Regions from separate parts of the Shewanella sp. MF05913 genome, predicted to be linked through region 2. Evidence: predicted binding sites of a transcription regulator. Region 2 holds the regulator's gene; each other region holds the start of a gene.
The links. Region 2 encodes FliA, which starts transcription of late flagellar genes. Its sites were predicted from a motif close to CTAAAGNTNNNNNNNNNNNNGCCGATA; they were not measured.
Positions count from the first base shown of each region.

Region 1: a site for FliA is predicted at 1,528-1,554, ahead of AC19MV_RS02890 (VC2046/SO_2500 family protein). Genes of this name have one in related genera too.
Region 3: a site for FliA is predicted at 1,565-1,591, ahead of AC19MV_RS15750 (DUF5610 domain-containing protein). Genes of this name have one in related genera too.

Region 1 is NZ_JCAYNT010000001.1:643,489-646,771, forward strand. Features, by position in the region: gene AC19MV_RS02870 (PLP-dependent cysteine synthase family protein) at 1-868, opposite strand, end outside; tRNA gene AC19MV_RS02875 (tRNA-Tyr) at 1,084-1,168, opposite strand; tRNA gene AC19MV_RS02880 (tRNA-Tyr) at 1,197-1,281, opposite strand; tRNA gene AC19MV_RS02885 (tRNA-Tyr) at 1,379-1,463, opposite strand; gene AC19MV_RS02890 (VC2046/SO_2500 family protein) at 1,589-2,083, shown strand; gene AC19MV_RS02895 (DUF406 family protein) at 2,223-2,513, shown strand; gene AC19MV_RS02900 (sensor domain-containing phosphodiesterase) at 2,855-3,283, shown strand, end outside.
Region 2 is NZ_JCAYNT010000011.1:47,570-50,852, forward strand. Features, by position in the region: gene flhF (flagellar biosynthesis GTPase FlhF) at 1-407, shown strand, start outside; gene AC19MV_RS13695 (MinD/ParA family protein) at 412-1,293, shown strand; gene AC19MV_RS13700 (RNA polymerase sigma factor FliA) at 1,286-2,005, shown strand; gene cheY (chemotaxis response regulator CheY) at 2,051-2,434, shown strand; gene AC19MV_RS13710 (protein phosphatase CheZ) at 2,448-3,185, shown strand; gene AC19MV_RS13715 (chemotaxis protein CheA) at 3,201-3,283, shown strand, end outside.
Region 3 is NZ_JCAYNT010000014.1:82,840-86,122, reverse strand. Features, by position in the region: gene AC19MV_RS15755 (ferredoxin--NADP reductase) at 36-785, opposite strand; gene AC19MV_RS15750 (DUF5610 domain-containing protein) at 918-1,529, opposite strand; gene AC19MV_RS15745 (FMN-binding glutamate synthase family protein) at 1,725-3,212, shown strand.

The DNA of each region.
Region 1 (3,283 bases), on a different contig from region 2:
ATAAATTGGTCCCTGTCGACGCGCCGGTTTTACGGCCAATCAATTGTTCTAGCCATAAAATAGTGGCAACAGATGCAGCGTCAGGTATTTGCAACATACTGTCGACAACGCCTGCAATAAATGAAGGTTCAACTCTTGGTCTGCCAATACCTTCTATTTTACTGTTTTTATCGCTGACAATACTGGCATCGCCACTGGTAAAGTAATCAAAAAACACCGAGTTTTCAGGATCGACAACACACAATTGTGTAGTTTGTTGTTGGTACCGTATATACCTGCCAATGGTGGCACTAGTGCCGCCAGTGCCGGGACTCATCACAATCCAGCTAGGGATTGGATGTGGCTCTTTTTCCATTTGATTGAAAATAGAGTCGGCAATATTGTTATTACCTCGCCAGTCAGTAGCCCGTTCAGCATAAGTAAATTGATCCAGATAATGGCCGTGCAGCTCACTGGCGAGCCGCTCTGACTCGGCATACATTTGGCTTCCATTATCAACAAAGTGGCACTGACCACCATAAAACTCAATTTGTTGTATTTTCTTTTTTGCAGTCGTTTTTGGCATCACCGCAATAAAAGGCAGGCCTAATAAGCGGGCAAAATAGGCTTCTGATACAGCAGTGCTGCCTGATGATGACTCAATAATCGGCGTGCCTTGTTTAATCCAACCATTACACAGCGCATATAAAAACAATGAACGGGCTAAACGATGCTTTAAACTGCCGGTTGGGTGAGTGCTCTCATCTTTTAAATAGATGTCTATGCCGGTTAATTGAGGTAAATCTAATTTGATTAAATGCGTATCAGCAGAACGTTGGTAATCTGCTTCAATTTTAGCGATGGCCTGATTGACCCAAGTAGTTGGCATACGGCAAGCTCTTTATTCCAAAAGGGAATAGATAATAACTAAAATAAAAAGTGAAAAGTAGGCTTTTTGCTAAATAGGATGTATTCGAAAAGGTGAGGCGTGTAATTGCTCAAGAAAGTAATGGCTGTTAAGTAAGGAGTACATTAAAAAGAGGTGTTAATTAGAAATCGAACAACAGAAACTGGATAAGAACAAACTAAAGGCAGGATGTAAAATGGTGGAGGGAGAAGGATTCGAACCTTCGAAGGCTGAGCCGTCAGATTTACAGTCTGATCCCTTTGGCCACTCGGGAACCCCTCCACTGCGAAAGAAGATAATAAAGAAAAGATGGTGGAGGGAGAAGGATTCGAACCTTCGAAGGCTGAGCCGTCAGATTTACAGTCTGATCCCTTTGGCCACTCGGGAACCCCTCCACACGATTTCTTTATAACTTACTTTCTTTTTACACTTTAACGCTTTTTGATTTAGCAATCGAAACCACTAAAACGGTACATCACACAACATCGCAAATGGTGGAGGGAGAAGGATTCGAACCTTCGAAGGCTGAGCCGTCAGATTTACAGTCTGATCCCTTTGGCCACTCGGGAACCCCTCCTCAATTGCGGCCGCCATAGTATTCACAAACCCATTGTATGTAAAGCCTAAAAATGAAAAAAAACTTAAAGTTTTGATTTATTTGGTCGATAAAATTACATCGAGTAGAAGTAGTGATGTTTTTATATGCAAATTGAGTCAACATTAGTCAATGAGTTACAAATAGGCAGCAGATTAAACGTGGCGGTTGAGCATAATCGTCGCGGAGAGTTTGGCTTACTATTGGCTATGTTATCGGCAGATGCTCGCGATATGGCGCAATTTCAGTTAGACATCGATCTCAACGTAGAACAAAAATTACGCAAACAATTCTCACTCCCACCGGCACAACGATTTGTTGATGATGTGTCAAGTGATGTTCATGTTACCGATAATGCGCCACTTTTTCAGCAAGGCGCTCGTCAATTTCAATTACAACAAGCCTTAACGCCTGAAGCACTGGTTATTCGTGGCGCACAATCTGACGCAATGGTCGAAGTGCTCAGTAATTGTGATGAACTCACAAAACGCAAAGCAATCAATGTTTACCAGCAACAAGATATTATTGAAGACATGCATTTTATTGATCAGCTCGCCACCCAGCGAAAAATAAGCCAAACCATGGCCCTTCAGTACGCTTAATAAAGTGGCCATTAAAAATGTGCGTGGCAAACACGTCACTATCATTGATTAATATGCTATTTGTGAGCTTGGCAAATAAATTAAGCTGTTCTTTGCGTTAGGATATTAAACACTAACAAGGTGTTTTAGAGGTAACGACATGATTAAGCAAATTAAACAGCAACAAGCCAGTAATGTGAATGACAGTTGTGCCGATTGTGGCAGTTTCGTTGATATTGGAGCGGTGGTCGAGGCAGAAGACACGTTATTGCAGTTAAGCTTTAGTGGTGAAGATGCATTAACAAAGGCAAACGCTCTTGAACAAATCGCTTTGCAACGATTTCCAGAGACCAGAGCTGAAATTAGACCCTTGGCCGACCAGTATGAATTGACATTGAACTTTGCTTTTAGTGTAGAAAAAATGATTTTTCAACTTGAAAACTCATTGTAGAAGATGAGTAAAATACAAATAGTGACATAATGCGTGACGTGTTTAGTCTTTATTATAGATTATTAAATCAATAGCTTAGTTGCTTTATGATACGTCACGTTTATCGTAGTTAGTGCCGACGAAATGATTGCTGTTAGCGGGTTAAAAGTGTAATCTTGCGGCATTAACAAAAGGTATAGTAGCAAAGGCTTTTTTACTGCTATTTTGTACCTTATAAAGCGGATATCGCTCCCAAGTTGTACTCTGATTAATGACTGGCGCTTCATAGCGTAACAATAAAATCATTTTTAAATGATATACACCAGCAGATTTGAGTAATGTAGCCAAGTTTCGGGATGTAAATGAATCGAAAAGAACAACAGCACTTATTGGAGTTAATTGTAAATTCCAGTGCTAAACAACAAGGTAATTTTTCAGAAACCTCTGAGATGGTTTGCCAACTCTTAAGAGAGGAGTTTGACGCATCCTTTGTATCTGTGTGGTTGCTAACCAATAGCATTGATGACTCTCATACCATTGACGCCACAAACTCGGACGGTTGTTTTATTTGTTCGCACAATTTAGTGGCCAGCAACATTGCTGATACCTTAAATCATAATGCGTCACTGCGCCAAACCTCAATAATTGAACCGCAATTTTTTACCGAGCTTCGTTTACACCGCTATATATTATCGAGTGACTCTCATCAAAAAAACCTCATTCAGCAGTTTGCAAACTATTATCAACACCACAACATTAGCACTAGCATTGATATTGCCATTCGCATTAAT
Region 2 (3,283 bases):
TAATTGATACTGCAGGAATGGGACAACGTGACATGCGTCTTTATCAACAACTTGATAATTTGACTGCAAATAGTAGGATCCCAATCCGCAGTTATTTAGTAATGTCTGCCACAGGCCAGCGTCGTGTATTACAAGATGCTGTTGAACACTTTAAACGCATTCCGTTATCGGGTGCTATTTTGACTAAATTAGATGAATCAGTATCAATTGCAGGTGCATTGAGCGTATTGATTCAAAATGAGTTACCATTGAGTTATGTTACTGACGGTCAACGTGTTCCAGAAGACATGAAAGTGGCTGATACACTAGAATTAGCCAAACAAGCACTAGCCGCATTAAACGAAACAGAACAACCAACGTCACAAGACACGGCATGGTCAAATGACACTGCCTATGCATTTGAGTAAAGATATGACTCGGGATCAAGCAAGTGGTTTACGTATGATGAATCAACCAAATAACGATAAAGTTAAAGTAATTGCCGTATCCGGTGGTAAAGGCGGAGTCGGTAAAACAAGCGTATCAATTAATACTGCAGTCGCATTAGCCGAAAAGGGCAAGCGTGTACTGGTGCTTGATGCTGACTTAGGTTTAGCCAACGTTGATGTGATGCTAGGGATCCGTGCAGAGAAAAATTTATCTCATGTTTTGTCTGGCGATGCCGAATTAGATGACATCATTGTCCGTGGGCCAAAAGGGATCGGTATTGTGCCGGCCACGTCTGGTTCACAAGCGATGGTTGAATTGACCCCAGCGCAGCATGCAGGTTTAATTCGTGCCTTTAGTGAAATGCGCACCCAGTTCGACATTTTAATTGTTGATACGGCTGCGGGTATTTCAGATATGGTGCTGAGTTTTTCGCGGGCGTCACAAGATGTATTAATCGTTGTATGTGATGAACCTACATCGATTACCGATGCTTATGCACTGATTAAGATTTTAAGTCGTGAACACGGTGTGTTCCACTTCAAAATTGTGGCAAATATGGTGCGTAGTTTACGCGAAGGCATGGAATTATTTGCTAAACTCAGTAAAGTAACAGATAGATTTTTAGATGTGGCTTTAGAGCTTGTCGCTAGCGTTCCTTTTGATGAAAATTTGCGCAAAGCAGTTCGTAAACAAAAATTGGTTGTAGAAGCGTTTCCCAAATCACCTTCTGCGATTGCATACCAAGGGTTGGCCAATAAAATTATGACCTGGCCTGTACCGCAGCAACCTGGTGGTCACTTAGAGTTTTTTGTTGAACGATTAGTACAACGTAAACCAGTAGAAGAGGGGAGAGCGAGTGAATAAAGCCGCAGCGTATACTCAGTTCGATAACAAAACATCGATTGTTGAACAGTATGCACCGTTGGTGAAACGCATTGCTCATCATATGTTGGCAAGGCTGCCAGCATCAGTGCAACTGGATGATTTATTACAAGCAGGTATGATGGGGCTTCTAGAAGCATCATCAAAATTTGATGGCACCAAAGGGGCTAAATTTGAAACCTTTGCTGGCATTCGTATTCGTGGCGCAATGATTGACGAAATTCGCCGCGGTGACTGGGTTCCACGCTCAGTTCATCGTAATAATCGCCGTGTAGCCCATGTCATTGACGAACTTGAACAAGTGTTAGGGCGCGATGCACGAGACACAGAAATTGCTGAAAAACTTGATATGTCTCTCGATGAGTACCATCATATCTTAAATGATGTTTCTGTCGGTAAAATCATAGGCATAGAAGACCTTGGTGTTTCCCAGGATGTGTTAACCACAGACGACGAATCCCCAAATGAAGCTTTTGATTCTCTCGCTGAGACTCAGTTCCAATCTGCACTGGTTGAAGCAATTAAAACCTTGCCAGAAAGAGATGCTTTAGTGCTGTCGTTATATTATGACGAAGCATTAAACTTAAAAGAAATCGGTGCCATCCTTGAGGTAAGTGAGTCGCGAGTTAGCCAGATATTAAGTCAGGCTATGCTCAGACTAAAAGCCAAACTCAAGCATTGGACACAAGAATAATAACTAATTATAGAGCAAACGAGTGTCAGCTCACCGGAGGAAACCTTGGACAAGAATATGAAGATTCTTATTGTTGACGATTTTTCAACAATGAGACGTATCATTAAGAACTTGTTGCGAGACTTGGGATTTAATAATACCCAAGAAGCAGATGATGGCTCAACAGCCCTACCTATGTTACAAAAAGGTCATTTTGACTTTGTTGTAACCGACTGGAATATGCCGGGAATGCAGGGTATTGATTTACTTAGAGCAATCCGTGCAGACGATTCACTAAAACATTTACCTGTATTAATGGTTACGGCTGAAGCTAAGCGTGAGCAAATCATTGCTGCGGCTCAAGCTGGTGTTAATGGTTATGTTGTTAAACCGTTCACAGCCGCTACGTTAAAAGAAAAGTTAGACAAAATCTTTGAACGACTCGCTTAAGCAAGGATAAGTCATGCAGGCATCAATATCGGGGTTAATTACTCTCGAACAGGCCCAGCAACTTGTTGAACTGCTATCGGCGGGAGAGCAAGGTAAAGCTGACGAATTAATTAGAGATTTAGCGACTCCTCTGCAGCGTGAGCTGTTTGAAGAGGTCGGTAAGCTCACTCGCCAATTGCACAGCGCACTAAAAGATTTCCAAGTTGATAACCGTTTATCTGAATTAGCGAACACTGAAATTCCGGATGCTAAAGAAAGATTAAACTATGTTATTGAGATGACAGAACAAGCTGCTAATAAAACCATGGATGCGGTTGAAGAATGTTTGCCTTTGGCCGATACCATTATAAGCAACATTCAATCTGTAACGCCTATGTGGGATAAACTGATGCGTCGCGACATCGAACTGGGTGAATTTAAATCACTTTGTCATGATGTTCAGCAGTTTATGTCTAATAGCGAGCATGATTCTAACCGTCTTCGTGAATTGCTCACTCAGATATTGATGGCGCAAGATTTCCAAGATTTAACCGGTCAGATGATCCGCCGAGTGATTGAACTAGTGCGCGAAGTAGAGAGTAATTTAGTATCCATGTTGACCGTTTTTGGTGACCATACTACTGAGTCATTACCTACAATTAAAGATAATAAGATAGAGGCAGAAGGCCCAATCATGAACGCTGAGTTACGTGAAGACGTGGTCACGGGTCAGGATGAAGTTGATGATCTGCTATCAAGTCTGGGTTTCTAATTAGGAGTCAATTTAATGTCATTTGATGTTGATGAAGAGATACTCCAGGACTTTTTAATTGAAGCTGGTGAGATTTTAGAGCTTCTACAAGAGCAGCT
Region 3 (3,283 bases), on a different contig from region 2:
CCTCTGCACCAGTTTCAATTGGTCAAAATTGCAAGTTACCAATATTTCTCAACGGTAATCTGCCCAGGTGCTCTTCGTAAGTTCTTAGTGAGACCTTTATCCATTAACGCAGTTTGTGCATCACTGATCATCCCTGGATTGCCACAAATCATCACTTGGGAATGTTCGGCATTAATGCCTAAACCGGCTTTTTGTTCAATCAAACCACTGCTCAGGCCGTCAGGGATCCGGCAAGATAATCCGTCAGGAAATGCTTCGCGAGTCACAATGGGAATAAAGACAAATTGTTGCGGGTGTGTTGCTTGAAGCTGCTTAATGGTGTCTAGATAAGCTAAATCTTCAGCTAGCCTGACGCCATAAACAAGCACCACTTTCTCAAACCGTTGCCAAGGCGCTTGTGTGCCTAGCATTGAAATAAACGGTCCTACGGCTGTGCCAGTCGACAAAAACCATAAGTGTTTACCTTGTAATGCGCCTTGGGGAATTTCATCTAAGGTCATAAATCCGGTGGCTTTAGGGGTTATCTCTATGGTGTCGCCTGGGCTGAGGTTTTGTAAATCTGGCGATAACTGACCATCTTCTACTGCCACCGCCAGCACTTCAACATAATCGGTGCCGGGTGGGTTAACGAGGGAGTAAGCCCGGGCGACGCGCTTGTCATCGCGTATTTGACTTAACTTAATAAATTGCCCTGCAATAAAGGGCTCAATATCAGCTTTAATACGCAAAGAAAATAATTTGTCATTCCAGTCTATGCGTTTAATGACGGTACCGTTAATCCACATGGCGATTATCCTTTGAGATTGGTATGAATAATAATACCAATCTATACAGATATTTGCTGAATGAACAGTCTAAGCGTGTTTAGGATATAAAACTCAACCTCTTGAAGAGGGCGAAAATGTCATTGCGTAAGCTTAAGCCTCTTTTGCTTCTGCTTTAGCAGCGTTAGCATCTAGCCTGTCTTGTGCAAATTGAGCCAGTTTTTGCTGGATCAATTCATACGTTTGATCAACACCTTCGGCAATGTCACCTTGCAATACTTTGAGCCCAGACAAAATATCACTGGCTTCTTTAAAGCCTTGATCGATGGCGTCGCCAATTTTCACCATAAAGCTACTAACTTGGTCATCAAACCCCATTGATTGATTTTGTTGCTGATGGGTAGCAAAAAACTTTGTCGCAAAACTCACGATGCGGTCGGCGGTGGCTTCAGGTGAATAATCAATGCCTTCTTCGGCATTTTTTTGTACCGAATTTTCGCCTAGGGTCGGTGCGAGCTCTTCGTTAATGGCTTCAATAGCTGCGCGATAAAGCAGTGCCATCGACTTATCACCCGCGGCAATGCTCACTTCTTCTTGCGCAGCTAAAATCGAATTATTCATCATTTGACGGCTAATTTGATTGTTAGTCATTTTAGGCTCAGCGGTGGCGTTTTTTGTTGCTTGTTGGCTGGCTGTCGTCTGATTGTTAGTTTGATTGTTAGTCTGCGAGTTCACACTCGCGTTATTGGTGCTTTTAATATCCATAATCTTGACTCACTTACAATGGCAGATAGCTTAATTATCGACCAAAAAATTTATTTCTGAAGTCATCGTTGTCATATTTTCACATCATTTTCGTCGAGTAACGTTAGCCTACTGATTAGTATCATCAATTTAACTTGCTCAAAGACATGTCTGCTAATATGGTAATAAAAATATTTGTTAAACAAGGACAGCATCATGCCGCAACAACATTGGTTTATGTGGGGAATAGACATTTTCTCAGGTCTATTTTTGGTGCTGTTTTGGCTATTATTGATTGCAGTGGTTTATATGTATATCGCAGATAAACTACAAACTAAACAGGCAATTAGGCATAATTACCCTGTGATTGGTCGCTTTCGGTATTTATTTGAAAAACAAGGCGAGTTTTTTAGACAATACTTTTTCTCTCAAGACCGTGAAGAACTGCCATTTAATCGTGCTGAACGTAGCTGGGTTTATCGTGCCGCCAAAAATGTTGATCGCACCATCGCATTTGGCTCAACCCAAGTATTAGATAAGCCTGGCACTGTGATGTTTATGAACTCAGCCTTTCCTATCAGTGATCATGACCAACATAACACCGTCGCAGTAATCTTAGGACCAGACTGTCAGCATCCATATAGCACTAACAAAATTTGCCATATATCAGCAATGAGCTTCGGCGCCTTGTCTCGCCCTGCAATAACGGCATTGTCGCATGGCGCCGCGCAAGCGGGTTGTTGGTTAAACACCGGTGAAGGTGGATTGAGCCCGCACCATTTAAAAGGTCATTGTGATTTAGTCTTTCAAATCGGTACGGCTAAATATGGGGTGCGCAACGAACAAGGTCATTTAGATCCTAAAAAGCTCGCCGAGGTAGCCGCTCATCCTGAAGTGAAAATGTTCGAGATTAAATTAAGCCAAGGCGCTAAACCTGGCAAAGGCGGCATTTTACCCGCTATTAAAGTTACCGAAGAAATAGCAGCAATAAGAGGCATACCTGTCGGTCAAGATTCTATTAGTCCAAATGGTCATATCGAATTTACCTGCGTGGCCGATATTCTTGACATGATTAATCAAGTACGTGACATCACCGGTAAACCAACAGGGATTAAAGCCGTATTAGGTGATATCACTTGGGTGAACGATTTATGTGATGAAATTGAACGGCGTGGTATGGGATCTGCGCCTGACTTTTTTACCCTCGACAGTTCAGACGGTGGCACTGGCGCAGCACCTCAGGCATTAATGGATAATGTAGGCTTACCCCTAAAACAAAGTTTGCCTTTATTGGTCGATTTACTCAATGAACGCGGTTTAAAGCAGCGGATCAAAATTATCGCCACGGGTAAATTAGTCATGCCATCTTATGTTGCATGGGCTTTAGCAACGGGAGCTGACTTTATAGCCTCCGCCAGAGGCAATATGTTTGCTTTAGGGTGTATTCAATCACTACAGTGCAATAAAGACACCTGCCCTACCGGCATCACCACCCACAATACACGCTTACAGCAAGGGTTAGACCCTAAAGACAAGTCTGCGCGAGTCGCTAATTATAATCATTTTCTGCATTATGATTTAACGATGATAGCCCATTCATGTGGCGTTACCGATCCAAGACATCTTACCCGTCACCATGCCCGCATTGTGCAAACCACGGGCGTTGCCGTGACACTCGACAAACATTATCGACACATGCAATAGATCGGCTATTAGACTAATTAGGTAGTACTGATATATCTTTTTTTATACAGCATGGCTTTGCTGAAAATACG